DNA from 4 places in the Serratia ureilytica genome. Region 4 is predicted to be linked to each of the others. Evidence: predicted binding sites of a transcription regulator. Region 4 holds the regulator's gene; each other region holds the start of a gene.
What was found. The regulator Fur, encoded in region 4, represses iron uptake genes when iron is present. The targets are predictions, from matches to a motif close to ATAATAATGAGAACNACTATCAA.
Positions count from the first base shown of each region.

Region 1: a site for Fur is predicted at 4,877-4,899, ahead of fepD (Fe(3+)-siderophore ABC transporter permease). Genes of this name have one in related genera too.
Region 2: a site for Fur is predicted at 5,096-5,118, ahead of entS (enterobactin transporter EntS). Genes of this name have one in related genera too.
Region 3: a site for Fur is predicted at 3,883-3,905, ahead of J0X03_RS06355 (Nramp family divalent metal transporter). Genes of this name have one in related genera too.

Region 1 is NZ_CP071320.1:1,361,309-1,368,699, forward strand. Features, by position in the region: gene alsS (acetolactate synthase AlsS) at 1-182, shown strand, start outside; gene J0X03_RS06285 (ABC transporter substrate-binding protein) at 326-1,912, shown strand; gene J0X03_RS06290 (ABC transporter ATP-binding protein) at 1,941-2,747, opposite strand; gene fepG (iron-enterobactin ABC transporter permease) at 2,769-3,806, opposite strand; gene fepD (Fe(3+)-siderophore ABC transporter permease) at 3,806-4,861, opposite strand; gene fepB (Fe2+-enterobactin ABC transporter substrate-binding protein) at 5,077-6,084, opposite strand; RNA gene J0X03_RS06310 (RtT sRNA) at 6,276-6,399, opposite strand; tRNA gene J0X03_RS06315 (tRNA-Lys) at 6,474-6,549, opposite strand; tRNA gene J0X03_RS06320 (tRNA-Val) at 6,557-6,632, opposite strand; gene gltX (glutamate--tRNA ligase) at 6,927-7,391, shown strand, end outside.
Region 2 is NZ_CP071320.1:4,717,940-4,725,330, forward strand. Features, by position in the region: gene J0X03_RS22400 (isochorismatase) at 1-705, opposite strand, end outside; gene J0X03_RS22405 ((2,3-dihydroxybenzoyl)adenylate synthase) at 709-2,337, opposite strand; gene J0X03_RS22410 (isochorismate synthase) at 2,345-3,550, opposite strand; gene entS (enterobactin transporter EntS) at 3,763-5,019, opposite strand; gene J0X03_RS22420 (enterobactin synthase subunit F) at 5,196-7,391, opposite strand, start outside.
Region 3 is NZ_CP071320.1:1,370,464-1,377,854, reverse strand. Features, by position in the region: gene J0X03_RS06375 (alpha-keto acid decarboxylase family protein) at 1-753, opposite strand, end outside; gene mgrA (L-glyceraldehyde 3-phosphate reductase) at 943-1,932, shown strand; gene J0X03_RS06365 (hypothetical protein) at 1,924-2,157, opposite strand; gene J0X03_RS06360 (DUF2502 domain-containing protein) at 2,156-2,566, shown strand; gene J0X03_RS06355 (Nramp family divalent metal transporter) at 2,608-3,843, opposite strand; gene J0X03_RS06350 (NupC/NupG family nucleoside CNT transporter) at 4,221-5,408, shown strand; partial or broken gene J0X03_RS06345 (IS3 family transposase) at 5,517-6,762, shown strand; tRNA gene J0X03_RS06340 (tRNA-Ala) at 6,833-6,908, opposite strand; tRNA gene J0X03_RS06335 (tRNA-Ala) at 6,969-7,044, opposite strand; gene J0X03_RS06330 (formate/nitrite transporter family protein) at 7,353-7,391, shown strand, end outside.
Region 4 is NZ_CP071320.1:3,774,680-3,782,070, forward strand. Features, by position in the region: gene pgm (phosphoglucomutase (alpha-D-glucose-1,6-bisphosphate-dependent)) at 1-166, opposite strand, end outside; gene seqA (replication initiation negative regulator SeqA) at 244-786, opposite strand; gene ybfF (esterase) at 1,011-1,784, shown strand; gene ybfE (LexA regulated protein) at 2,041-2,328, shown strand; gene fldA (flavodoxin FldA) at 2,593-3,132, shown strand; gene fur (ferric iron uptake transcriptional regulator) at 3,462-3,908, shown strand; gene J0X03_RS17840 (beta-N-acetylhexosaminidase) at 4,158-6,815, opposite strand; gene chiQ (ChiQ/YbfN family lipoprotein) at 6,829-7,155, opposite strand; gene chiP (chitoporin ChiP) at 7,202-7,391, opposite strand, start outside.

The DNA of each region.
Region 1 (7,391 bases), 2.4 Mb from region 4:
ACTTCAAGGCCTACGCGGAATCCTGCGGCGCGGTCGGTTTCGCCGTGCAGTCGGTGGAAGATCTGCGGCCGATGCTGCGCAAGGCGATGGAGATCCAGGGGCCGGTGGTGGTGGCCATTCCGGTCGACTACGCCGATAACTATAAGCTGATGGCGCAGATGAACTTCAGCCAGATGATTTAATTTCATCATCCTCGCGCCGTTTCACCGGGGCAGGCCGCTTGCGCGCCTGCCCGTTTTTATGCGCGGAATTTGTCCTTTACATCGCTAACTGCATGATTTATTGCTATCCGTTCGGCTGTTTTTTCACCACTGGGGATAGCGCAATGAAAAGAAAAGCAATAACGATCGGGCTGCTGGCGTTGGCGATTGCCGGCGGCGCGCGGGCCAATACGCTGGTCTACTGTTCCGAAGGCTCGCCGGAAGGCTTCAACCCGCAGCTGTTCACCTCCGGCACCACGGTAGACGCCAGTTCGGCGGCGATCTACAACCGGCTGGTGGATTTCAAACCCGGCACCGTCGAGCTGCAACCCAGCCTGGCGGAAAGCTGGGAGGTGAGCGAAGACGGCAAGCGCTATACCTTCCATCTGCGCAAGGGCGTGGCATTCCAGAGCAATAAATATTTCACGCCCACCCGCGATTTCAACGCCGATGACGTCATCTTCTCGTTTATGCGCCAGAAGGACGCCAACAACCCGTATCACAAGGTCTCCAATGGCGCCTACACCAACTTCGAGTCGATGGAGTTCGGCACGCTGATTGACCGGATCGTCAAGGTGGATGAGCACACCGTGCGCTTTGAGCTCTCCCGCGCCGAGGCGCCGTTCGTCGCCGATCTGGGCATGTATTTCGCCACCATTTTATCGGCGGAATATGCCGACGCGATGCTGAAGGCCGGCACGCCGCAGCGGGTGGACAACGATCCGATCGGCACCGGGCCGTTCCAGCTGGTGCAGTACCAGAAGGACGCGAAAATCCTCTACAAGGCGTTCGACCGCTACTGGGAAGGCAAGCCGAAGCTTGATCGGCTGGTATTCTCGATCACGCCGGATGCGGCGGTGCGTTACGCCAAGCTGCAAAAGAACGAATGCCAGGTGATGCCGTTCCCCAATCCGGCGGATCTGGCACGCATGCGGCAGGACGGCAACATTCAGGTAATGGAAAAATCCGGCTTGAATATCGGTTTCCTGGCGTTCAACACCCAGAAGAAACCGTTGGATAACGTTAAGGTGCGCCAGGCGTTGGCGCTGGCGGTCAACAAGCCGGCGATCATCGACGCGGTGTTCCACGGCGCCGGTCAGCCGGCCAAGAACCTGCTGCCGCCGGCTCAATGGGGCAGCAACGCGCAGCTTGAAGACTACCCGTATTCGCCGGAACGGGCGAAGCAGCTGTTGCAGGAGGCCGGGCTAGGGCAGGGCTTCGACATCGATCTGTGGGCGATGCCGGTGCAGCGGCCCTATAACCCCAACGCCAAGCGCATGGCGGAGATGATCCAGGCCGACTGGGCTAAAATCGGCGTGCGCGCCAAAATCGTCACCTTCGAATGGGGTGAGTATTTACAGCGGATTAAAAACGGCGAACACCAGACCGCGCTGATGGGCTGGACCACCGCCAACGGCGATCCGGACAACTTCTTCGGCCCGCTGTTTACCTGCGCTTCGCTCGGCGGTTCGAACTCGGCGAAATGGTGCTATAAACCGTTCGACCAGCTGATCCTGCAGGCGCGCGAGGAGAACGATCACGCCAAACGGGTGGCGATGTATCAGCAGGCGCAGGTGATAATGCACGATCAGATGCCGGCATTGATGATTGCGCACTCGACCATCTTCGAACCGGTGCGCAAGGAAGTGAAAGGCTACGAGATAGACCCGTTCGGCAAACACATTTTCAAGCAGGTGTCGCTGGAGAAGTAACGATAAGGCCGGGGTAACCCGGCCTTTTTCATGCCTGCGGCGCGTCGCAGTGGTAGCGGCCGCGCGGGATCACCAGCGGCGTGTGGGACAGCGGATCGTCGATGATCATGCACGGCATGCCGAACACCCGCTCCACCAGTTCGGCGGTAATGATCTCCGCCGGTTTCCCTTCCGCCACGATCTTGCCGTCGCGCATGGCGATGATGTGATCGGCATAGCGGCAGGCGTGGTTGAGATCGTGCAGCACCGCGATCAGGGTTTGACCGCGCTCGCGGTTGAGCTGGCGGAACAGATCCAGCAGCTCGATCTGGTGCGCGATGTCCAGATATGTCGTCGGTTCATCCAGCAGCAGCAGCGGCGTTTGCTGCGCCAACGCCATCGCTACCCAGACGCGCTGACGCTGCCCGCCGGACAGCTCGTCGACGCTGCGATCCGCCAGTTGGCTGACGTTGGTGGCCGCCATGGCGGCTTCCACCGCCTGTTTGTCGGCCTGTGTCCACTGTTTCAGCAGGCTCTGGTGCGGATAGCGGCCGCGCGACACCAGGTCCGCCACGGTGATGCTGTCCGGTGCGATCGAGGTTTGCGGCAGCAGGCCAAGCTCGCGCGCCAGCGCCTTGGTGGCGAAACTGCTGATGTTCTTGCCGTCCAGCATCACCTCGCCGGCGCTGGGTTTCAGCAGGCGGCACAGGGCGCGCAACAGCGTCGATTTGCCGCAGGCGTTCGGCCCGACGATCACCGTAAAGGCGCCGTCGGGGATCGCTACGCTCAGATCGTCAGCGATGATTTTATTGTCGTAGCCCAGCTTCAGGTGCGAGGCGTGCAGGCGGTGGCTCATGGCATTATCACTCTTCATTATCTATCTGCGGGCCTCACGGATGAGCAGCCAAATCAGGTACAGGCCGCCGATGCAGACGGTCACGATCCCGACCGGCAGTTGGATCGGCGCGAAAAGATGTTGGGACACCACGTCGGCGCCGAGCAGCAGCGCCGCGCCCATCAGCGCCGAGGACGTCAGGGTGACCGAGGATTGCCCGGCCAAGCGGCGGGCGATTTGCGGCGCCGCCAGCGCGATAAAGGAAATCGGCCCGGCGGTGGCGGTGACGGCGGCGGTGAGGGTGACGCCGAACAGCATCAGCCACAGCCGGCTGCTTTCGGCATTGACGCCCAGCGCGCGCGCCGTGTCGTCGCCCATTTCCAGCAGCTGTAGCCGTTTGCCCATCAACAGCGCGGCGGCGGCCGCCAGCACGATAAACGCCGTGGCGGGCTGGGCTTTCTGCCAGGTCATGCCGTTGAGCGAACCGGCCTGCCACATGGCGGCGTCCATGGCGCGCTCGAGCGAGGCGGTGATGATCAGCCAGGTATTGGTGGAGACCAGCACCGCGCTGATGGCGATGCCGACGATGATCAGCCGGAAGCCGGCGATGCCTTGCCGCCAGGCCAGCAGGTAGATGGCCAGCGCGGCGAGAATGCCGCCGGCCAGCGCGCCGCCGGCGATGTAGTAATAGCCGCCGTTGAACAGGGTGATGGCGATCAGCGCGCCGGTGTAAGCCCCCATGTTAAAGCCAATCACGTCCGGGCTGCCGAGCGGGTTGCGGATAATCGACTGGAAGATGGCGCCGCTCATGCCGAGCGCGGCGCCTAACAGCAGCGCCATGGCGATGCGCGGCAAGCGCCATTGGGTGACCACGGTGACCAGGTTTTTCGGCGCCTCGCCGGTCAGCGCGGCAAAAACCTGCTCCAGCGAAAGTTGCAGCGTGCCGTAGCACAGGGCGGCGACGGCCATCGCCAGACACAGCGCCAACAGTGAAAGGTTGACCAGCAGCAGGCGCAGCGGCAGGCGCCCGTTGATGACGCCGTCCGGGCGGCCGATATGCAGCGTGTGCGGCAGACTCATCACAGACCCCCCAGCGTTTTCTTGCGGCGCACCAGCCAGATCAGCACCGGCGCGCCGATGAAGGCCGCCACGATGGAAACGCGCAGCTCACCGGCCGCCAGCAAGCGGCCGACCACGTCGGCGCACAGCAGTAAAATCGGCGCCAGCAGCATGGAGTAGGGCAGGATCCAGCGTTGGTCGGGGCCGACCCACCAGCGGGCGATATGCGGCACCATCAGGCCGATGAAACTGATCGGGCCGACGGTGGCGGTCGCCGCGCCGCACAGCAGCGTAATGGCGAGCACTGCGATCGCCTGAGTCAGCACTACGCGCGCGCCGAGCGCGATAGCCAGATCTTCCCCCATGCCGATGGTATTCAGCGGCCGGGCGATGAGCAGCGTCAGCAGGCAGCCGAGCAAAATGGCGGGGGCGGTCACCGGCAGGGTGGCCAGCGTGCGGATATCCAGCGTGCCGGCCTGCCAGAAGCGCAGTTGGTCGAAGGTTTGCGGATCGATCAGCGACAGCCCGGTGGTGATGCCGAGCAACACCGCGCCGATCGCCACGCCGGCCAGCGTCAGCCGCACCGGGTTGATGCGCCCACCCGCCAGCGTGCCGATCACGTAGACCAGCAGGGTGGTGACGGCGGCGCCGACAAAGGCGTAGGCCATATAGCTTTCGGTGGTGGCGGCGCCGAAAAACATGATGCCGATGACCACGGCGAAGCTGGCGCCGGCGTTGATGCCGAGCACGCCGGGATCGGCCAGCGGATTGCGCGTCAGCGCCTGAATCAGCGCGCCGGCGGCGCCGAGCGCCATGCCGGCCAAGATGCCCGCCAGCGTACGGGGCACACGGGCGTTGAGAATGATGGTGCTGTCGGAGCCGCTCGCGGCGCCCTGTAGGCTGAGCCAGACGGTATGGAAGGGGATGGCTTTGGAACCCAGCATCAGGCTGGCAATGATGCACAGCAACAACAACGCCAAGCCGATACCGAACCCGGCGATGCGTTTGAAGCCACTGGCGTAAGCTGCGTGCGGTGCGGACGAAAGCGTCCGCTCAGTCGGAGTGGGTACGTTCACACCGGTAACTCCTTTATGATTTTTATTCTCATTGTTATTTGCGTTCGTGAAGGGCGCTAATAGTAGCACGAGTTTACGCCCGCATGCACCCGCCGGTTGGTGGCGCAGGTGCGTTGACGATGTTAATAACTATTGATATTTCAATTGATTGAATGTGAATAGTTGCCCTGTTTATGGCAAACGTCGGCAGAAGGCTGACCTGCCGACGGCGTGGCTCAGGGCTTTTTAAACAGCCGTTCGATTTGGTTCAGCATGTTGGTGGCGCTGTAATAATCGAGGCGGAAGGTGTCGTTGCCGACGGCGTAGACGTGCCGCTGTTCCACCGGCTCCAGATGTTTAAGGAACGGGTTGGTCAGCACCTCTTGCACTTTGCGCTCATTGGTGGCGAACAGGATCAGGGTTTTGCCGTTCAGGCCTTCGGCCATTTTTTCGCCGGAGATTTGGATGATGTCATGGCGTTTACCCATGCTGGCGTTGCCTTTGGCGCTTTCCGGCGGGGTGGCCAATTGGAAGCCAAGCTGGGTGAGCAGCTTGCCCTGGGCGGAGCCCGGTGTCCACAGCATGGCCTCACGGCCGTTGTCGGCATACACCAACGGCGTGGTCGGCTGCGGCGGCAGGGTAATCGCCTGCTTCACTTGTTCCACGCGCTGCTCGAAACGATCTTCCGCCTGTTTGGCGCCGGCTTCGTGACCGGTGATCTCACCGAGCTCGCTGGCCAGCTGTTGCCAGCTTTTGTCGCCGTAATCGAGCACCAGCGTCGGCGCAATGGCGGACAGCTGATCGTACAGTTTCAGCGCCGAATCACCGCCGGTCGCGGCGACGACGATCAAATCCGGCGCGGCGGCGGCAACGGCTTCGGCATTGGGTTCCACCTGATACAGCCGTTCGACGTGGCGCTGTTTGGCCACTTCGCTCCACTGGGTAAAGAAGCCTTGTTGATCGGCCACCAGGGGATTTGGGCTGGTGGCGGCGCTGGCGACCACCGGGGCGTCGATAGCCAGTAACGTGCCGGTGATGGTGACGCTGGTGGATACGATGCGCTGCGGCGGTTTTTCCAGCGTGAACTTCCCTTTGGCGCTATCGATGGTGCGCGGCCAACTGCTGTCGGCAGCGGGGGCGGACGGTTTCTGCCCGTCGCTCTTGTCGTCCGGGCCGCAACCGCTGAGCAGCAAGGCCGCGGCGGCAATAACTGAAATGAACAGCTGACGTAAGGATAGGGTCATGAGCGGGCTCTTTCTTTCCTTAAACTAAGGCGTATCAATCCGCGTGCGGATTGCTGGGGAGTGTTATGCCCGCTAATTTACCATTCAAGCCGTCAAAATGATAACCATTCGTATCTCAGCGCGTGGCGAATGAAGAAAGGGAGGCGAACGGCAGAAACGAAAAAAGCGCCAAAAGGCGCTTTTTTCTGAATTGGTGGGTCGTGCAGGATTGATTCGGCCTGTGGCCTCACCCTGCGGGCAACGCTGCGCGTTGTCGTATCGCTGCGCGATGCTCGAACCTCTACGGTTCTTCATCCTACACGACCCGGTGAACTCTGTCGGCGAGAGATGAAGTCAGAGTCGGATGGTGCAGAAACGAAAAAAGCGCCAAAAGGCGCTTTTCTCTGAATTGGTGGGTCGTGCAGGATTCGAACCTGCGACCAATTGATTAAAAGTCAACTGCTCTACCAACTGAGCTAACGACCCGCAGAAGTGGTGGGTGATGACGGGCTCGAACCGCCGACCCCCTCCGTGTAAAGGAGATGCTCTACCAACTGAGCTAATCGCCCCGTCTTGTTGGAGTCGCATTATAGGGATAGTTCAAAGTGAGTCAACGGTTTTTAAAATGATTTCAATCGTTCGCCGCAAATTTAGGCAGGGCGCGATAATTATCGCCAACGGCGCCGATTCTTTGCGCAACGCTCTGCGAAACTCGCCGCAAAACGCGCGAAATCGACCGGCGCAATATCGTGTCGGCGTTGAGGAATTAGCGCGTGGTGATACAATGTCGTCCACTCTTTTTTCAATTCCGAGCAATCGTCGGCCATCGCCGACACGCGTTGCGTAATAAGGCAGTGAACCCAATGAAAATCAAAACCCGTTTTGCACCGAGCCCGACCGGCTATCTCCACGTCGGCGGCGCGCGTACCGCACTTTACTCCTGGCTGTTCAGCCGCCATGCGGGCGGTGAGTTCGTTCTGCGTATCGAAGATACCGATCTGGAACGCTCTACCCAGGACGCGATCGACGCAATTATGGATGGCATGAACTGGTTGAACCTGGATTGGGATGAAGGCCCGTACTTCCAGACCAAGCGTTTCGATCGCTACAATGCGGTCATCGACGAAATGCTGGAGCAGGGCACGGCCTATAAATGCTATTGCTCCAAGGAACGCCTGGAAGCGCTGCGCGAGAAGCAGATGGAAAACGGCGAGAAGCCGCGTTACGACGGCCACTGCCGCGACAGCCAGTGCAGCCACACCGACGACGAGCCGCACGTGGTGCGCTTCCGTAACCCGCAGGAAGGGTCGGTGATCTTCGACGATAAA
Region 2 (7,391 bases), 940 kb from region 4:
GTTGCCCATGTCTTCGCTGTCTTCGTCCAGCAGCGGCAGGATTTGCTGACGCAACGCGTCGATGCTGGCGATGCCGGCCGCCGGCAGCAGAGACGCGGTGGTCACCACCCGGCCGCAGCGGCCGGCGGTGTAGCGCAGCGCCATCAGGTGTTCGTCACGCGAGAAGTCCGCCAGGCCGTCGGCCACCATGAAAGGCTGGATGTTGCGCATGAAGGCGTCGATGGCGGTGGTCAGGCAGCCAATGTGCGCATACACGCCGCAGATGATCAGCTGATCGCGGCCGGACTCCTGCAGGATCTCCTGCAGCGGCGAGCGGTGGAAAGCGCTGTAGCGCCATTTCACCAGCACCGTGTCGTCTTCGTCCGGCGCCAGCGCAGCGGTCACCGCCTGCTGCTCGGGGTGTTTGTTCAGGCCCGGCCCCCACATGTCGTTCAACAGCGCGCGATCTTCATCGCTCTGCTGATTCGGCTGAGCGGTATAGAACACCGGAATGCCATGCTGTTTGCAGTAGCGACGCAGGTTGGCGATGTTCTCCACCACCTGTTTAATCAGCGCGCTGTCTTCGCCCCAGAAATTGAGGAAATACTGCTGCATGTCGTGGATCAGCAGCGCGGCGCGCTGCGGTTCTACCTGCCAGGTGACTTTATTTTGCGGCAGTTCGTCCGCCGTCGGCAGCGCGTAATCATTAAGTTTTGGAATGGCCATCAATTAATCTCCCTGAGCCTGAGTCTGTAGTTGCGCGTCGAGCTGCTCGCGCAGCCGTTTTTTGTCCACTTTGCCGACCGGGGTCAGCGGCAGGCTGTTCACCTGAATAAAGCGATCCGGCAGTTTGAAGTCCGCCACGCCCTGTTCGCGCAGGTGGCGACGCAGCACCACCGGCTTCAGCGGCGCGTTGGCGATGATATAGGCGCAACTCTTCTCCCCCATCAGCGCGTCCGGCATCGACACCAGCGCGGCGTTGATCACGTCCGAATGACGCAGCAGCAGGTTCTCGATCTCCTCGGCGGCGATCTTCTCTCCGCCTCGGTTGATCTGGTCTTTCTGCCGCCCCTGCACGGTGATGTAACCGTCTTCGCTAATGCTGATCAGATCGCCGGAGCAGTAGAAACCGTCGGCGTCGAAGGCATCGGCGTTGTGCGCCGGGCTCTGGTAGTAACCGCGAAAGGTGTAAGGCCCGCGCGTCATCAACCGCCCGATCTCACCCGCCGGCAACGGATTGCCGTCGTCATCCGCCACCCACACTTCGTCGTCCGGCGACATCGGCCGCCCTTGCGTCGTCAGGATGTGGCGTTCGTCGTCGTCCAGCCGGGTGTAGTTCACCAGCCCTTCCGCCATGCCGAACACCTGCTGCAATTGGCAGCCGATTTCATTCTGAATGCGCGCCGCCAGCGTTTCGCCCAGCTTGGCGCCGCCCACCTGCAGCAGTTTCAGGCTGGCAAGCTGGGCATTGCCGCCCCACTCTTCGATCGCCTGCAGCCACAGCGTGACCGCCGGCGGCACCAGCGCCGTCACGTTGATTTGATGCTGTTCGATCAGGCGGAAGCACTGCCCGGCATCAGGATCGGCGGCGAACACTACCCGCCCGGCGCCATAAAATACGCCCAGCACGCCCGGCGAGCTCATCGGGTAGTTGTGCGCCACCGGCAGCGCGCACAGATAACGGGTCTGCGCGTCGAAACGGCAGATCTCCACGCTGCGGCGAATGCTGTAGTAGTAATCGTTGTGGGTGCGCGGGATCAGCTTCGGCGTGCCGGTGCTGCCGCCGGAAAGCTGGAAGAACGCCACCCGATCGGCCGCGGAAGGCTGCGCGACGAAACCGTCGCTGGCTTCGTCCAGCCAGGCGGCCAGCGCCAGCTCGCCCTCGGGCTGGCTGCGCAGCGCCACGGCACGCAGCGAAGGATGCGCATCGCGGAAGGCGTTCAGGAATTGATCGTCGGCAAACAGCGCGTGCCGGCGGTCGGCGATCAGCAGCGCCGGTTTGATCTGCTCGGCATAGGCGTTCAGCTCGCTGCGCTGATGGCTGAACAGCGCGTTGACCGGCGCCACGCCAATTTTCAGCAGCGCGAAGAACACGATATAAAATTCCGCCACGTTGCCCAGCTGCACCAGCGCGGTGTCGCCGGATTTCACGCCGCGGCGCAGCAAAGCGGCCGCCAGGCGATCGGAGCGCTGCTGCAGCTCGCGGTAGGTCAGGCTGCCCTGGGCGTCGATAATCGCCGGAGCGTCGTTGTTGGCCTGGCGGTCGAGGATCTCGGTCAGCGGCTTGTCAATCCAGTAGCCGCGCTCGCGATAGCGGCTGGCGAACTCCGCCGGCCAGGGGGTAAAGGCAATGCTCATCTTGTCGTTATCCTTGATTCATACCAAAGGCACGCAGAATGGTGCTGAGTTTGGTACCTGTTTCATGCCATTCAGATTCGGGTGAAGAGTCTTCCACAATGCCGGCGCCGGCGAACAGCCGTACCCGGTTGCCGTCAACGGTGCCACAGCGGATAGTCACAACCCACTCGCCGTTGCCTTCGTCGTCGCACCAGCCGACGATGCCGCCGAACAGGCCGCGATCGAACGGCTCCAGCTTGCCGATCAGGGCGTGCGCCTCGGCCGTCGGCATGCCGCACAGCGCCGGCGTCGGGTGCAACAGGCAGGCCAGCGACAGGGCGTTTTCGTCCGGAGACGCCGCCTCGCCGTCGATCGGCGTGGAGAGATGCCACAGCGTGGTGGTGGTCAGCAGTTCAGGGGTGTGCGGCACGTTCAGGTAGCGGCAGCGGCCGGCCAGCACGTCGCGCATGCTTTCGGTGACGATGCGGTGCTCGTGGCGATCTTTCGCCGAGGCCATCAGCCGCTCCCCCACTTCGCGATCGCGCTGCGGATCGGCCTCGCGCCGGGCGGAACCGGCCAGCGGGTTGGAATAGAAACGGCCGCCGTCCTGACGCAGCAGCAGCTCTGGGCTGGCACCCAACAGCGCGCCCTGCTCCAGCGGTACATGGAAGTGGAAACCGTGTGGGTTCTGGGCGATCACGCGCGCCATCAGCGCATGGCGATCCACCGGCTGACGCGTTTCGATCTCCAGCAGGCGCGACAAAACCACTTTATCCAGCTCACCGGCCTTCATCGCGGCAACGGCGTCGCTGACCATGTTCATGAACGTCTGCTGCGGCGGCAGCTCCGTCACCCCGGCCAGTTCAGGGCCGTTCGCCGAAGGCCGAACGCCGGCCATAAAGGCGGCGCGGTCGAACCAGCGGCTCTGCTGGGGAACAAACAGCGCCGAAGGCTGCCGGGTATCGAACGGAATGGCGCCACACAGCAGCGGCTTTTTGATGCCGGCCTGACGGGCCTCGGCAAACGCCTGCCGCACGCGGCGCTGGAACTCGCCGTTCAGATCTGCGCCGTCCGCGGCCGGCAGGCGAATGCGGCTGAAACAACCGGTGGTGGTCAAGCTGCGGTAAGGGGAGGTAAAGAAGAAGCCCGACGCCGGAGAAAAATCAGCGGCGAACCGGTGTTCTTCGCGCTCCTGCATTTCCTTTCGATTGATGTCGTTCACGGCAGTAACCATCGCTTCGCCCTCAAGAATTTGAAGTGATAACCAATATAATAATGATTATCATTTGAGTTGATTCCGCGCTAAATTACTCGCCGATATTTGCTATGTCAATAAACGTAAGCACTTCTTTCATTTCGAAATCATGACATAAACGCTGTGGGTTTTACGCATGCCGATGATAAGCATTGCTATTTGATCCCACAGCGTTGTTTTAACGCGTTCGACTACTTTTCTGTGGCGGGCTGCGGCTCCGGTTTGTGCAGCGTAACCTGGCGCAAACCGGTCATGGCGAACAGCAACAGGATGCCGAGCAGCGCCGCGCCAAAGCCGAAACCGCTGGCGCTCATCGCTGGCAGTATAAAGGCGCCCATCGCCCCCAGCAGCAACGCGCCCAGCGCATCGCCCACCACGTTCTGAGCCGTCCACAGACCGTTGATGCGGCCAAGGAAATTGTCCGGCGTCAGGCCCTGGATCAGGCCGTATTGCAGCAGCGAGTTCAGCGCGCTCAGGTAGCCAAACGCCACCAGGCACAGCAACGCCAGGCTGTACCACGGCATCAGGCCGAACAGGCCAATAGAGGCGAAAGCCGCGATCGCCGTCAGCAGCATCACCCAACCGGGGCGCGCCACGTGCGCCACGCGCCCGCTGGTGAACGCACCAATAGTCGCGCCGAGCGGCACGGCGGCGTACATATAACCGAGGTGGGCTGCATCGATGCGCCAGCTTTCCGCCATCGCCGGGTACAGCACGCGCACCGCGCTGGCCATGGTCAGCAACGCGCCGATCAGCGCCACCATGCCGATCACCTTGTTCTGGAACAGGAAGGCGAAACCGCCCGCCAGCGCGCGCAGCGGATGTTCCCGCGGCTGCGGCGGCGGCATCAGCTGCGGCAGGCTCAGCAGCGGCAGCAACGTCAGCAGAGTGCCGAACGCCGCCAGGCCGTAGTTCCAGGCGATGCCCATATGGGCGATCACCAGGCCGCCGATGGCCGGGGAAAGAATCGAGCCGAAGCGCACCGTCAGCATGCTGATGGCGCCCGCCTGCACGATGTTTTCGCGGCCCACCAGCGCCGGCGTGGCCGCCAGCAGCGCCGTCACCCCCACGGCGCCGAAGAAACCGTCCCACACCGCCAGCAGATAAATGGCCGCCAGCGAAGGTGACGGCAACAGGGCGTTGAGGCACAGGCCGACGAACCCGATGCCGCAAGTGGAGCGCGCGAACAGGATCAACCGGCGCCGCTCATAGCGATCGGCCAATACGCCGCCCATCAGCAGCCCGGCGAACATGCCGCCGCCGGCCAGCGTCACCGCCAACCCGACCTGCAGGGTGGAACCGGTCAGCGCCTGGATCTGCACCGGGATGGCGATCGCCATCAGCCCCAGCGCCACAATGGAGATGAAACGCGCGCAGAATACCGCGCGAAAGGCCCGGTGGGTTTTCAGCAGGCTAAAATCAAGCAGGATGGAGGGTTTGCTACTCATCGGTTGTTCACCACATCTTTAAACGGGGATTCTGCAGTTGCGGAGCGCTATGCTAGCACAGATAACGAAATCAATAATGATAATAGAAATCATTGATATTCAATTGTGAGCGGACGCAAGAAACGCCGCCAAACGCGGGGCAATCCCCGTGCCTGGCGGCGAGATGACGGGCGTCATTACAGCGTGCGCAAAATCCGATTCAGCAGCGGCCCCAGCACTTTGAACGACGCCGGCGAAACGATATCGACATGCGCGCAGTCGAGCTCGTGCGCCTGCAGCGCATCGACGTACTGCGACCAGGTCTGCTGCACGTCCATCCCTGCCTGCAACGTGCGTTTGGCGACGAACAGCGTCGCCTGGCCGTGGAAGCGGGCGGTCCGCGTGTGCGACAGCAACCGCACCGAATCGGCGTAGTTGGCTTCGATGTTGTCGAACATCATGGTGCGCGTCTCGCCCAGCGCCGGATCGAGCGTATCCTGCGACACCGCCAGGAACTGTTCGCGCTCGCGCTGCACTTCCTTCAACACGTTGTCGTCCAGCATTACGTCCCAGTTTTGGGTCTCCGGCGGATAGGTATCCAGCAGGCCGAGGAACGCCACCTGCTCGCCGCGCGCCTGCAGCCGGGCGGCGATGCCCTGGGCCAGCGTGCCGCCCAGCGAGTAGCCGATGAAGTGGTACGGCCCGTGCGGCTGCACCTGCAGCACCGTCTGCAGGTGCGCCTCCACCACCTGGTCCATGTCTTCGCTCAGCGCCAGCGGGCCGTCCGGCCGCGGCGACTGAATGCCGACCAGCGACCAGTGCTGATCGAGATAGCGCGGCAATACGCTGAACTGCCAGGAGAAACCGGACGCCGGATGCAGACAGAACAGCGTCAGCCCCTCGGTGACGCGCAGCGGCAATACGCTGTCGAAGCCACTGCGATCGGCCTCTTCCTGCGTGCGATCTTCCGCCAGCAAGGCGGCCAGTTGCTCGACGCGCGACGCCACCATCACCTGGCCGACGGACACCGCCTTGCCCAGATCGCGGCGCAGCTCGGCCGCCAGACGCATCGCCAGCAGCGAATGGCCGCCCAGCGCGAAGAAATCGTCGTCGGCGAATACCTGCTCGCGCTGCAGCAGGCGGGCAAATACTGCGGCGATCTCGCTTTCCAACCCGGCCTGCGGCGGACGCCCTGCCTTGCGCTCACCGCCCTGCGGCTGCGGCAGGGCCTTGCGATCCAGCTTGCCGTTGGCGCTCAGCGGCAAATCGTGCATTTCCACCAACGCCACCGGCACCATGTGCGGCGGCAGACGGTCGGCCAGCGCCGCGCGCAGGGCTTCCGCATCCCAGCTCGCGCCAGGCTGCATCACCAGATAACCCACCAGCTGGCGCGCATCGCCGCCGGCGTCCACCGGCGTGCCCTGCAGCACCCGCGCGTGCGTCACCGCCTGGCGCACGCCCGGCAGCGACAGCAGGGCGTGGTCGATTTCACTCAGCTCGATACGCTGCCCGCGGATCTTCAGCTGATCGTCGCTGCGGCCCAAATATTCCACCGCGCCGTCCGGCAGCCAGCGCGCCACGTCGCCGGTGCGGTACATGCGCCCGCCCTCACCGAACGGATCGGCGACAAAGCGGCTGGCGGTCAGATCCGGCCGGCCAAGGTAGCCGTGCGCCAACTGGACGCCGGTCAGATACAGATCGCCCGCCACGCCCGGCGGCACCGGCCGCAGACGCGCGTCCAGAATGCGCAGCCCGGTGTTCCACACCGGCAGGCCAATCGGCACGTTGGCGCCGGTCACCTTCGCCAATGCCTCGCCGTAGGCCGGATGCCAGGTCACGTCCACCGCCGCTTCGGTCGGGCCGTAGAGGTTGTGCAGCGGCACCGCCGTGCGGCTTTGCCACAGGCGGCACAGCTCCGCCGGCAGCGCTTCGCCGCTGCAGAACACCTGGCGCAGCGCGGCGCAGCTCGCCACCGCCGCGTCGTCGTCCAGGGCGGCAACGAAAGCCGCCAGCATCGACGGTACGAAGTGCATCGTGGTAATGCGGTGTTGAGCGATCAGCTGTTGCAGCTGCTGCGGATCGCGGTGCGCCTCCGGCGGCGCCATCACCAGCCGGGCGCCGACCATCAATGGCCAGAAGAATTCCCACACCGAGACATCGAAACTGCACGGCGTTTTCTGCAGCACCGCGTCGTCCGCCCCCAGCGGATACTGGTGTTGCATCCACAGCAGGCGGTTGACGATCGCCTGATGGCCGACCAGCACGCCTTTCGGGCGCCCGGTGGAGCCGGAGGTAAAGATGATATAGGCCGCATGGTCCGGCGTCGGGCCCGCGATCGCCACCCCGGCGGCGTGATCGGCCGCCAGCGGCGCGTCATACAGCAAAATTTCGCC
Region 3 (7,391 bases), 2.4 Mb from region 4:
ATCCAGCACGCCCTTGCCGAGCAGCAGCGTGGCGTGCGGGATAGCCACCTCCTGCATCCAGTTATCCAGCGCTGTTTCAACGCCAAAGCGGTCCGCCAGAAAGTCCGCCAGCAATGACACTTGCCGTGCCGATTGCAGCTTTTCACGCGCTGCGGCGATAAACGCCTGCAATGCGCTCCGCGACAGCCTGGCCTGGCGCAGCATCAGCGGCGCCGGTTTGGCCGGCAGCGGCGCTTCCGCTACGTCGCTGGGCAGCATCAGATAAACCGGACGATGCTCCAGCAAGGCGGCGTCGATCAGGCGGTCGATCTCCCTGGCGGCGTTGTCGGCGGTCAGATTGGCCTGTGCGACGCTGACTTCTTTGGCTATCCGCGCAAAGTGAGTGAAGTCGCCATCGCCCAGCGAATGGTGCAGCAAATCGCCGGCGCGCTGGGCACGCTGCGCCGGTGTGCCCACCACGTGGATCACCGGCAGGTATTCGGCATAACTGCCGGCCACGCCGTTCAGCGCGCTCAGCTCCCCGACGCCGAAGGTGGTGAGCAGCGCCGCGGCCGGTTTGCAACGCGCATAGCCGTCGGCGGCGTAGGCGGCGTTCAGTTCGTTGGCGCAGCCTACCCAGGTGATTTGCGGATGAGCGATGACGTGATCGAGGAATTGCAGGTTGTAATCCCCCGGCACGCCGAAGACGTGGCGGATGCCAATCTGGGCCAGACGATCGAGCAGATAATCGGCCACCGTGTAGATCTGAGTCATGATCATCACCTGTCTGCAGCTGAAGCGATTATCTTTAAGTATCGAAGATGCCGGTTAATTTTCGAACAGCGCTTTCCGTGTCGAGCGGCAACCTGGCGTTACATGCCGGCGCTGTGATCGCTCCCGCGGCGGTGCAGCGTGGAAACGTATACACTCAAGGCACTTTATCTCTCGCCGACAAGGATAACTATGTCCTACCAAGCCTCCCCTACGCGTTATCAAGATATGGAATACCGGCGCTGCGGCCGCAGCGGGCTGAAGCTGCCCGCCGTCTCGCTCGGGCTGTGGCACAACTTCGGTGACGCCACGCTGTATGACAACGCCCGCGGTCTGATCCGCTGCGCCTTCGATCGCGGCATTACCCATTTCGATTTAGCCAATAACTACGGCCCGCCGCCCGGCGCCGCCGAGGAGAACTTTGGCCGCATTCTTAACGCCGATCTGCGGGCCTGGCGCGACGAGCTGATCGTCTCATCCAAAGCCGGTTACACCATGTGGCCCGGCCCCTACGGCGATTGGGGCTCGAAAAAGTACCTGGTCGCCAGCCTCGATCAGAGCCTCAGGCGCATGGGATTGGAGTATGTGGATATCTTTTATCACCATCGGCCGGACCCGGACACGCCGCTGGAAGAAACCATGGCGGCGCTGGATCTGTTGGTGCGCCAGGGCAAAGCGCTGTATGTCGGTTTGTCCAACTACCCGGCCGAGCGCGCGCGCCAGGCGTTCGACATCCTGCAGCGGCTCGGTACGCCGTGCGTGATCCACCAGCCCAAGTATTCGATGTTGGAACGCGGGCCGGAGGCGGAATTGCTGGATACACTGGCGAATCATGGCGTCGGCGCGATCGCCTTCTCCCCGCTGGCGGGCGGCCTGCTGACCGATCGTTATCTGCACGGCGTCCCGCAAGATTCCCGCGCCGCCAGCGGCAGCCGTTTCCTGCAGCCGGAACAGCTGACCGCCGACCGACTGGACAAGGTGCGCCGCCTCGATGCGCTGGCTCGGCAACGCGGGCAGAAGCTGTCGCAGATGGCGCTGGCCTGGGTGCTGCGCGGTGATCGCGTTACCTCGGTGCTGATCGGCGCCAGCAAGACTGCGCAGATAGAAGACGCGGTGGGCATGCTGGCCAATCGTCACTTCACTGAAGAAGAGCTTGCGCAGATCGAGAACATTTTATTGTAATCGCTTACAAATCCCGCCGCTCAATTGAGCGGCGATGCCCCAGAAAAATCTCAAATCTCGGCCTCCGGCGCCCTTTTCAGAGTGGCTCTCAGATTCAACCCCATGCGCCGGCGCTATGATGCCGATATTGCAGTAAAAATAACGATAAGGCCGTTTTTTAAACTGATGAACGCGCTTCATAAAGTGATCAACGGCCAGGCCGCGCAAGCGGAAAGGAGAAGTCATGTTTAAACCTCTGCTCTTGGCCGCCATCTTGGCGGCGACGGTACTGCCCGCCGCACAGCAGGCGCACGCCGAAGGGATCAGCATCGATCTGATGCCGGGCGTTTCATTGCGCATCGGCGATCAGGACAATCGCGGCCGTTACTGGGACGGTTACGACTGGCGCGATCGCGACTGGTGGCAAGGCCATCAGGGACGCTATCTCGGCGACCGCAGCCCGCGTGGTTATTACTGGGACGGCTATCGCTGGCGCGACCGCGACTATTGGCGCAAATACTACTACTCGCGCGATGGCCGTTATTACAAGTGCGACCGCCGTTGCGACAAGCATTACTGGAAGAAAGAGAAAAAGCACCACCACGATCATGATCGCGATCGCTGGCGCCGCCACGGCGATGACGACCGCGATTAACGACGACGGGCCGGCACCATGCCGGCCCGCGCTTTTTTTGCCTACAACACGCTGCCGATCAGCAGGTAGCCGTTCAATCCCACCACCACCAGCACGATCAGCTTGCCCAGGTTTTGCACCACGGGGCCGTTAACCATCTCCCCCATCAGCGCCCGATTGCCGGTGAAAGCCAGCAGCGGCACCAGCGCCAACGCAATGCCGAAGCTGAGCAGCACCTGGCTCAACACCAGAATCCGCGTCGCGTCCATCCCGAGCATGATGACGATAAACGACGGCAGCATGGTCACCGCGCGCCGCAGCCACAGCGGAATATGGAAATGCACGAACCCCTGCATCACCACCTGCCCCGCCAGCGTGCCCACTACGGTAGAAGAGAGGCCGGCGGCCACCAGGCTCAGACCAAACACGGTGGCGGCGGCTTGCCCGAGCAGCGGTTGCAGCGTCAGATAGGCCACGTCAAGATCGGCGATGCCGCTGTTGCCGCTGAAATGAAACGCGGCGGCGGCAGTGGCCATCATCGCCAGGTTAACGAAACCGGCGATAGTCATGGCGACGGCGACATCGACTTTGGTGGCGGCATAGCGCTCCGCCTTGTCGTGCTCGCCGCCGATTTGGGTGAGCGACGAATGCAGGTAGATCACGTGCGGCATGATGGTGGCGCCCAATACCCCGGCGGCGAGAAATACCGCATCGCCGTTAGGCAGATCGGGCAGCGCCATGCCCTTCAGCAACGGCGCGAGCTGCGGCTGGGAGAATGCCAACTCGACGATATAAGCGGCGGCGACGAACAGCAGCAGGCCACCAATAACCAGCTCCAGTGGCTTTTGCCCGCGTTTTTGCAGCATCAAAATTAAAAAGGTGGCGATGCCGGTCAGCACCGCGCCCTGCAACAGGGACACGCCGAGCAGCAGCTTGAAGCCGATCGCCGCGCCGATAAATTCGGCCAGATCGGTCGCCATGGCGATGATCTCCGCCTGCACCCAATAGGCCCATACCGCCGGCCGCGGGAAACGATCGCGAATATGCTCGGCCAGGTTTTTCCCGGTGGCGATGCCCAGCTTGGCAGACAGCAGTTGGATCAGCATCGCCATCACGTTGGCCCAGACCACGACCCACAGCAAACTGTAGCCGAACGAGGCGCCGGCCTGGATGTTGGTAGCGAAGTTGCCGGGGTCGATATAGCCGATCGCGGCGATGAAGGCGGGCCCCATCAGCGAGAGTTTGATTTTTCTGGCGGAGCGACCGGAGGTGGTTTCAACCACGCGACTGTTCAGCATATGTTGAACCCTTACTGAAATTACGTTTATCTCCACTCTATATAAATGATAATAATTATCAAGCGCATTTAGAGCGGTAAAACTTATCTCTGTAATAGCCAACATTAATGGTTTTATCGAAGGGTTCAGCGCGGAGCTTGCCGATTTCCATGCTTTTCTGATGGGATTTTGGCTGCAATACCCCTGAAAGACAGGTTAGCACAAGAATACGAATTTCCTATTTCTGCTTTAACATCTTGATTTTTTATGCTTTTGCGCAACACTTTAGGAGAATTCCCGCTATGATTTTCCATATTTGCAATAGAAGTCTCGTTTTTAAACGTAGCGTTACATAAAATGACAGCCGAAATTCAGCCTGCCTCAAATTTGGAGCAAACATGTCCCATATTGCGCACTTTGCGTTGGCGATAGTGGTGGTGGCGATCCTGGCCCTGTTGGTGTGCCGCGATCGTAAAAGCATCCGCATTCGCTATGTTATTCAACTACTGGTTATCGAAGTACTGCTGGCCTACTTTTTCCTGCATTCGGAAGCGGGTTTGGGCTTCGTAAAAGGATTTGCCGCGCTGTTTGACAAACTGCTCGGGTTTGCGGGACAAGGGACTGATTTCGTATTCGGCGGCATGGGCGACAAAGGCCTGGCGTTCTTCTTCCTGAAGGTGCTGTGCCCGATCGTCTTCATTTCGGCGCTGATCGGTATTCTGCAGTACATCAAAGTGCTGCCGTTCATCATCCGTATTATCGGTACCGTGCTGTCGAAAGTGAACGGCATGGGCAAGCTGGAGTCGTTCAACGCCGTCAGCTCGCTGATCCTGGGCCAATCCGAAAACTTCATCGCCTACAAGGATATCCTGGGCAAGATGTCGGAAAAGCGCATGTACACCATGGCGGCGACCGCGATGTCTACGGTGTCCATGTCCATCGTCGGCGCCTACATGACCATGCTGGACGCCAAGTTCGTGGTGGCGGCGCTGGTATTGAACATGTTCAGCACCTTTATCGTGCTGTCGCTGGTCAACCCGTACGACACCAATAAAGAAGAAGAGCTGCACCTCGGTAACCTGCACGAAGGCCAGAGCTTCTTCGAAATGCTGGGTGAATATATCCTGGCCGGCTTCAAAGTAGCGATTATCGTTGCCGCGATGCTGATCGGCTTCATCGCCCTGATCGCCGCGCTCAACGGTGTGTTCAGCGCCATCTTCGGCCTGAGCTTCCAGGAAATCCTCGGTTACTTCTTCTATCCGTTCGCCTGGATCATGGGGATTCCTAAACACGAAGCCCTGCAGGTCGGCAGCATCATGGCCACCAAGCTGGTTTCCAACGAGTTCGTGGCAATGATGGAGCTGCAGAAAGTGTCTGCCGAACTGTCGCCACGCAGCCTGGGGATCCTGTCGGTGTTCCTGGTGTCCTTCGCCAACTTCTCTTCCATCGGCATCGTGGCCGGTGCGATCAAGGGCCTGAACGAACACCAGGGCAACGTGGTGTCGCGCTTTGGCCTGAAGCTGGTGTACGGCTCTACGCTGGTCAGCATCCTGTCCGCTTCCATCGCGGGCCTGGTGCTGGGCTAAGCCTGAAATTTACAGCAATGATAAGGCGCCTGCGGGCGCCTTTTTTATTGGCTGTGACCCGTCCTGAATAGCGTTGACACATTTTACTCACGCACAGAGGAAAATGTGATGAACCAGTATGTTAAACGCACACAACGCGATTACTCTCTATCCTTTAAATTAGCCGTCGTCGAACAGGTCGAAAAAGGCGAGATGACATACCGTCAGGTGCAAGACCGCTACGGTATCCAGGGCAGCCAGACTGTTATGAACTGGCTGCGCAAATATGGTCAGCTTGACTGGCGAACTTCGCCTTCCAGCAAAACGTGCGGAGACAACATGCCCAAACTTCCCCTGACGCCCGAACAGCGTATTAAAGAACTTGAGCAGCAACTGGCTGAATCTGAAGTCAAAGCACAGTTCTTCGAAGCCGTCGTCAAAGTGATGAATACCGACTTTGGCGCCACGCTGACAAAAAAGCAGTTAACCGCCTTATCGCGCAAACACAAGTACCGGGACTCACAGTAACGCGGGCCTGCCGATGGATGGGCATCAGCCGACAAGCGTGGTATCAGTCCCTGCAGCGTGAAGCAGGCAGAGAGGAGCAGGCCCGGCATCTCGTCGAACAGGTGACGGCCATCCGCTTGCATCAACCCCGGCTGGGGACGCGTAAGCTGCATCACCTGCTGCGGCAACGCCCCGAACCGGCGTTGCATGTGGGCCGTGACCGGCTGTTCAATATCCTGCGCTGCGCGCGGTTACTGGTGATGCCTAAACGGGCCTATCACAAGACGACGCACAGCCATCATCGTTTTTATCGCCATCCCAATCTGCTGAAGGCGGGGGACAATCAGGTCATCGCCAGCCGTCCGGAACACGTATGGGTGGCGGACATCACTTACCTGCCGCTGAGAACGGGGACGGCGTATGTCAGCCTGATAACGGATGCCTGGTCGAGAAAAATCGTGGGATATCATGTGCATGACAGTTTGCATACCCGGCATGTCGCCTGCGCGTTCAAAATGGCACTGGCCGGCAGGCGCACGGCGTTGCCGTTGGTACACCACTCGGACAGGGGTATCCAGTACTGCTCGCAGGAGTATCAGGCGTTACATCAGAGATATGGTGTCACCTGCTCGATGACGGACGGGTATGATTGTTATCAGAATGCGCTGGCGGAACGGATGAACGGGATACTCAAAACGGAATATCTGCTCGGCAGGCCAGAAGATATCGCGCAAGCAAGAAAGATGGTCAGAGAGTCGGTGAACATCTACAACACACGGCGGCCGCACCTGTCGCTGAAATACAAAACGCCCGATGAAGTTCATCGGGCGTTATCCGGCTGAAAAGTGTCAACCTATATCAGGACTAGTCACTGGCATTCGGCGAAGGTGAAATAACGCAAAGCAAAAAGCCGACCCTAAGGTCGGCTTTTCAAATGGTGGTGGAGCTAGACGGGATCGAACCGTCGACCTCTTGCATGCCATGCAAGCGCTCTCCCAGCTGAGCTATAGCCCCACAAAAGTGGTACGCGTTGACCGGCGTTACGGTATTCCCCAACCTCTCTGAGAAGAAGGTTGGTGGAGCTAGACGGGATCGAACCGTCGACCTCTTGCATGCCATGCAAGCGCTCTCCCAGCTGAGCTATAGCCCCGTTCCACAATCACTTTGTGCTGTGAACGGGGCGCATAATATGAAACCCGCTCAAAGCTGTCAACGGCTAAATTGAATTACTGAATCAAGCGTTGAAAAAGCCGCCAAATCAGCATCTTTGGCGCCAAAAAATCATCACTTTGCGCAGAGTTCATCCATTTTGCGTGCTACTTCTCAAAATGATAAAAGACCCTGCATATCACGTTGATTTTTAATTAACGGAATGTTAGCGAAATGCGCTTGAGTCGGGCTCCCGAGCGGCATAGACTGCCCGCGCCATAAACTTTATTACTATAAACCGAGTCCGTCATGTCTTTGCATTCACCAAAAGAAATCGCCGCCCTCGCC
Region 4 (7,391 bases):
AGCTGTGGCGCTGCGCGCTGCCGCGGTGGCCGGAGGTGCCAAACTTCACCGCATGTGCGGCATTGCCGGCTTCCGGTTGCAGCACATAGTACTGCGACGTCAGCTGGGCTACGTTGATCAGATCGCTTTGACGGGCGGGCTGCCCGGCACGTGGATTATTCGCCATCGACATATCTCCCTCATCCCTGTCGGTGACCGGGCAAATACGTCGCGCACGGCCATCATGACGGGCTGTTCGCTAAATTAGACGGTACCGCAAACTTTCTCGATCAGTTCCGCCGGGAACTGCATCGCCTGCATGATGTGTTCGATCATGCTGCGTTTGCGGCCGGTATTGGTATTGGTGATCACCCAGTAAGGGGTGCCCGGCACATGCTTCGGCTTGGTATGCGTGCCGTTGGCCAGCAGGGTCTGCTGATCGCCGGCGAAATAGGTGCGGGTACGGCCGGTCAACGCCTCGGTGGCGGCGGCAAAACCGGCGGCATCGAGGGTGTACAGCGTGGACAGCACCAGCATGAAACGGTTGACCGCTTTGTTCTGCTCGGCGTATTCATCCGACAGCAGCAGTTCACGCACGGCGCGTACGCGATCGCGCGGGCGCTGAACCGGCGCCGCTTTTTCCGCTTCGACGGACGGCGACGCACTGGCGGCAGGCAACGCGCGCACCGGCTGACCGGCGGTGAATTTCAACATGCGGCGTAAAATATCGGACGCGCTTTCACCGATGTGTTGCGTGTGGCTGGCAATATAACGGTAAAGCTCTTCGTCGACTTCAATAGTTTTCATCTTTATCCAATACTGTTTTTTCTACTTAGAACCTGAAGCCAGATCCTGCATTCAAGCCATGGGATTATAAGGTTAAAAGCGCTGGGGCGAACACAACAATGTGCCTCCGGACGGCAAATGCAGACTAATACCTATAGCCGGCACTGCCAAGCCCGCGCCGCGAAAATTCCGCATGATTCATCGTGCGATTCAATCATGATACCCTAATCTGAATCTCTCTCAGTATGAACTTCGCCATGAAATTACATTATCAACTGCTGGCCGCCGAGTCAGACGCGCTGCCGGTGCTGCTGATCCACGGGCTGTTCGGCAATCTGGACAACCTGGGCGTGCTGGCGCGCGATCTGCATCAGCGTCACAGCGTAATTAAGGTCGATCTGCGCAACCACGGCCTCTCCCCGCGCGCCGACGAGATGAACTACCCCGCGATGGCGCAGGATCTGCTGGAGCTGCTCGACGAACTGCGGCTTGAGAAAGCGATCGTCATCGGCCATTCGATGGGCGGCAAAGCGGCGATGGCGCTGACCGCCATCGCGCCCGAGCGCGTCGCCAAGCTGATCGTCATCGACGTCGCGCCGGTGAATTACCAGACCCGACGTCACGACGAGATTTTCGCCGCCCTGAAGGCCGTCAGCGCCGCCGGCATCACCCAGCGCCAGGCCGCCGCCCAGCTGATGCGTGATTACCTGCAGGAAGAAGGCGTCATCCAGTTCCTGCTGAAATCCTTCCATAACGGCGAATGGCGCTTCAACCTGCCGGTGCTGATTGAACGCTATGATGACATCACCGGCTGGCAGGACGTGCCGGCCTGGCCGCACCCGACCCTGTTCATTCGCGGCGGCCTGTCGCCGTACGTGCAGGACAGCTACCGTGCGGACATCGCCCGCCAGTTCCCGCAGGCCCGCGCGCACGTCGTTGCCGGCACCGGCCATTGGGTGCACGCCGAAAAACCGGAGGCGGTGCTGCGCGCCATCCACCGTTTCCTCGACGAAGCCTGAAAAATACGCTCACCTGGTGAAAAAACGCGCTAAAGATAACGGCTTAGCGCGTTTAGCCCGCAGTTAGGCATTGTCGCCGCTCCATCTGCTGGGGTAATATGGCGCGCTATAATTTTGCCGCCGCGCCAGCGCGTTCGCGAACGCCGGGTCGGGGGTGAATTTGGGTTAGGGTTTATTGGCCCGAAGTGTGTTAACCGATGCCTCCGGAAGCGTGCGAGCGCTTTTTGATGCAAACTCCCTTGCAGTACCGCTACCTATGGCAAAAGAACAAACGGATCGCACGACGCTGGATCTGTTCGCAGATGAACGCCGTCCGGGGCGCCCGAAAACCAACCCGCTTTCCCGCGATGAACAGCTTAGAATCAATAAGCGCAATCAGTTACGGCGCGATAAAGTGCGTGGATTGCGGCGCGTAGAGCTGAAAATCAACGCGGATGCGGTGGACGCCCTGAACAAACTGGCGGAACAGCGCAACATTAGCCGCAGCGAACTCATCGAGCAGATGCTGTTGGCGCAACTGGCGGAAGAACAGCCGGAACATTGATCTCTTCGGCCGCACGCGCGGCGCGGCGTTAAGGACAACGCCGGATCGACCACGCTTTTCTTCATTCTCCGGCATCGCATAAATGCGATAAAACCCCGGCGCCACTTTCTGGCATGATACGCATTTACCGGCAAGAGACTGCGCCTGTCGGCGCCCGCCCCCGTGGCGAAAGGCTCTTGTCATGGCATCATTTTAATCGGCGTCAGCGGCGGCAGTGCTGGCATCGAGTAATGCAATTACTTGAATTTAAAGGTTATACGCGATATGGCTACTGTAGGCATTTTCTTTGGCAGCGACACTGGCAATACCGAAAACATTGCCAAAATGATCCAGAAAATTCTCCAGAAACAGTTTGGCGACGACGTCTCTGAAGTGCATGACATCGCTAAAAGCAGCAAAGAAGACCTGGAAGGGTTCGATATCCTGCTGCTGGGCATCCCGACCTGGTACTACGGTGAAGCGCAGTGTGACTGGGATGATTTCTTCCCGACGCTGGAAGAAGTCGACTTCAACGGCAAACTGGTGGCGCTGTTCGGCTGCGGCGACCAGGAAGACTACGCGGAATACTTCTGTGACGCGATGGGCACCATCCGCGACATCATCGAACCGCGTGGCGCGGCCATCGTGGGCCACTGGCCGACCAAAGGCTACCACTTCGAGGCCTCCAAAGGCCTGGCGGACGACAACCACTTCATCGGTCTGGCGATCGACGAAGACCGTCAGCCTGAGCTGACCAACGAGCGCGTGGACGCCTGGGTCAAACAAATCGTCGAAGAGCTGAGCCTGGCCGATATCGTCGGCTAAACGCCGGGACTGGCGAAAGGTTGAACAAAGGCCCTGTAAAGTGCATAGTGTGCCGACAGGGCCGTCATCGGCAACAGGGATTGCTGCGATAGAAGCTACAGATTTGTAACTTCCCACCCCGTCACGGTAGACTGAGATATCGGTTTATCCCATCCATCAAGGCGTTGCATGCAAAACATGCAATAGTGCAATTATATCTTTGTTAACAACCGGCGGTTTCCATTTAGTACAACCGGTTCTATAATGAGACGCATTAACTCTTTGTGCCGACCGATGCCACAGGCGAGTACGCCTCAACTTGATTAGCATAGTAACAGGACTGAATTCGCATGACCGACAACAACATCGCATTGAAGAAGGCCGGCTTAAAAGTCACGCTTCCGCGACTCAAAATCCTGGAAGTACTGCAAAATCCGGAATGCCATCACGTCAGTGCGGAAGATTTGTACAAAAAACTGATTGATATGGGCGAAGAGATCGGGCTGGCGACGGTTTATCGCGTACTGAACCAGTTTGACGATGCGGGCATTGTGACACGTCACAATTTCGAAGGCGGCAAGTCCGTGTTCGAGCTGACCCAACAGCATCACCACGATCACCTGATTTGCCTGGATTGCGGCAAAGTGATCGAATTCAGCGACGAATCCATCGAAGTGCGCCAGCGTGACATCGCCAAGCAGCACGGCATCAAGCTCACCAACCACAGTCTGTACCTGTACGGCCACTGTGAAACCGGCGACTGTCGCGAAGACGAAACGCTGCACGACAAGAAATAAGCCCTGACCGGCTATGAAAAACCGCCTCACCTTGAGGCGGTTTTTTTATGCCCGCCGTACAACGGGAAAAAAAATCCCCGGACCAGCCGGGGAAAATCATGTCATGAAATACCACAATTGCAGCGGCACAGCGACTCCACGTACTACTCTCACTACAACGTCCGCCCTGCGCCGACACGCGCGGGCGAACGCATTCCCCCTTCGTTATGATGCGGCCCGCCGCCAAAACTGCGGGCCGCACCGCCCTTCTTAGACCTTTTCGGCGCGGCTGTAGCGTTTGCCGTCCGGGCTGACCGAGCGCACCTGTACTTCGCCGGAGACCGCAGGTTTAGCCTTGGCATCATAGCGCTGCCACTGCTTACCGCCGTCGGTGGAGTACTCGATGCCCAACCCCGGCAGCGCGATATTCGCCTCCAGCTTGCCGCCCGCCACGCGAGCGCCCGGCACCGGCAGACGATAAGCCACGCCGCCTTTGTCCAGCTTGGCCAGTTCACGCTGGCCCAGAATATTGGCGAAGCGCAGCCAATCTTTCTCCAGCGTCTTGGTATCGACAAAGTGGGTTTCCCCGCCTTTGTATTCGCGGCCGGCGCGATAGTCCTGCTCCCAACCGGCGCGATGCCAGGCGCGCTCCGCCACCGACAGCGCGCGTGGGAAGATCATGTATTCCATCTGCGGGTCGGTGCGCTGGGTTTCGCTCCACAGCTGAGCGGAAAGTCCATATGCCCCCGGCCACGGCTTGTCGCTCTTGGCGTTGAAGTGGTTGCCGTCTCGGTCAACCGAGGTTTCCGCGTTCTGCGGCATGTTGTCCGGCGCGAAGCTGAACACCTTGCGCTCGTCGCTGAAGCGGGTGCCCCAGTAGTAACCGCGCTCGTCCGGGTTCACCTCGTAAGGGAAGTCCATATAGACGTAGTCCGGGTTGGAGACCACCACTTCATACCCTTTGTTGGCCCAGTCGTTGACGCTGTCGAAACCGCCCCAGTACAGGGTGTCCCAGAAGTTGACCCCCACGCGCGAGGTGGCGAACGCCTTCGAACTCTCGGCGTCTTTCAGGCCGTCTTGCCAGGCCTGCATTCTGTCGATGCCGTGCGCCTTCACCAGCTTGCTGACCTCTTGGCCGAAGTAGCTCGGCAGGTGCTCCATGTCGGCCACTTTGCCCTCTTTGATCATCACCTGGCACACCTGAGACTTGGCCCACGGCTTGTCTTCATTGCTCTGGTCAATGATGCCTTTACCCGGTTCCGGTTTCGCCTTGTCGGTGTAGCCGGCGCCCAGGCGGATGTTTTTCGCTTCGTCGCCGCCAAAGTGCCAGGTCTTAATCGGCTGGCCGGCTTCTTTATGCATCTGGGCAATCTCGCCAATCACCTTGTCGACAAAGCGCTGGGAGGAATCCAGGCACGGGTTCAGGTAACTCTGACGGTTAAAGAACTGCACGGAGGTGGTATTGGAGGTATCGGTCGGATCCACCAGGCGGAACTCGTTGGCCTCCTGCTCTTTGCCGGCGGCATGCAGTTTCTTGTAGCGCGCTTCCATCGAGACCACCGCCGCGCGGGCGTGCGCCGGCATGTCGATCTCCGGGATCACCTCAATCTGGCGCGCCTGGGCGTATTTGATGATGTCGATGTAGTCCTGACGAGTGAAGAAACCGCCGTAGACATCCGGCCCCTGGCCGTACTGCGGCAGCAGGCAGGTGGTTTCGCTCAGATCGTGGCAGCGCTGGCCGCCGACTTCCGTCAACTCAGGCAAGCCGGGAATTTCGATTCGCCAACCTTCGTCATCGCTCAGGTGGAAGTGGAATTTGTTGAGCTTGTAAGCCGCCATCTGATCCAGCAGGCGCAGCACCGCATCCTTCTTATGGAAGTTGCGCGCCACGTCGAGGAAAATGCCGCGATACTGGAAGCGCGGCGCATCGCTGGCGTCGAGCGTGGCGATCTTGCCGCTGCCGTCGGTCGGCACTAACGACAGGATAGACTGCAACCCGTAGAACACCCCGGCCTGATCGAAGCCGATCACCCGCGCCTCTTTCTTGCCGATCTTCAGCTCATAAGCGCCCGGCACCGCCATCGCGCCTTTAAACTTGCCCGGCTGGATGTCGGTCTTGATCGGGTAACCGTTGGCCTGAACCGGCACGCCCAGCAGCGCGAAGCGCTGGTTGACGACATCCGCCGCCGGCTTGACCAACGTGCTCAGATCCGGCGATACCCCTTTGCGCAGATCGGCGTCCTGCTCGTGCACTTTCACCTGCATCGGCGTCGGCACAATCTGGCCGCGCAGCGCGCCGGCGGGCAGCGTCTGCAGATCGGCGTTGCTGACAAAACGCGAAGCCGGCGTCATCAAAATATTTTTGTCGTCCTTGGTGCGCTTCCACTGATCGCCGGTAAACGGCGCCACAAACTGATCCAGATTTTCGGTGTCGGTATTCGCCAGCATTTTCGGCTTGGCGTCGCCGGAAGTGGCATACCAGCGGGGCAGGAAGTCGTTTCTGAACAACTGCCAATATTCGGCGACCACCGGGATTTCCACCGCCTTACCGGCCGGGAAACCGCTGAATTTGGCGGTCGGCTCCAGCTTGTACAGATCGCCGGTGAGGTGAGCGATCTTGAACTGATCGTTGTCTACCCGCAGAGTCTGGCGCGGGCTGTGGAAATAAATGATCCAGTCTTTGCCGTCGATCGCCTGCCCGTCGTTGCTCAGGGTGAACAACACCCGGTTGCATGAGGCCCAGTCGGCGCCCAGCGCCGCGCAATCCACGCCGTTTTCCCCGGCGCGGTTATCCAACATTTTCACGTTCAGCTTCAGTTGGCTCAGCTGATCCACCAGCTGTTGATCGGCCATGGCGCTCCCCATGCCGCCCAGGAATCCCATCGTTGCCGTCAAGGCGGCCAGTGCGCTCAGTTTGAATGCGTTCATCTTCTCGTCCTTCTTAATTATTGTTATCGCGAATTTCTTGCCACAGCTTGCCGCACTTGGCGTCGTAAGCCTGACCGTTGCCGCTGTGAACCGCCATAATGCAGTTCTGATAATCCATCACCCGTACCGTTTCCTGCGCGGCGAACTGCTGGTGCTGTTTCTGTTGTTTCAGCACGTTCAGTACCGCCTTGCACGGCTGCAGACGCTCCGGCGAGCCTTCCGCGGTATTGATGCAGGCGCTGTAAGCCTGTTTCAACCTGGCGTCTTCCGGCGGCGCGGCGGGTTGCGCACAGGCGCTCAGGGCCGCAGCGGCCGCCAACATCAGCATGATTTTTTTCATCGTTGATATTCCCTTAACTGCCCCGGCGGCAAGGCCGGGGAACGCATCAGAAGATGGTGAATGGCGCGATGACCATGAACTTGACGTCTTTCTCGTCCTGGAAGATGTTGCCGTAACCGCCGCCCCAGCTCGGGATGTTGGTGTGGTTGTCATACTGGGTGTAATGCAGCTTGAGCAGCGTGCCCTTGGCTCGCCCTTCCTGGATGGTGTACATCGCGTCCAGACTCCAGGCGCTC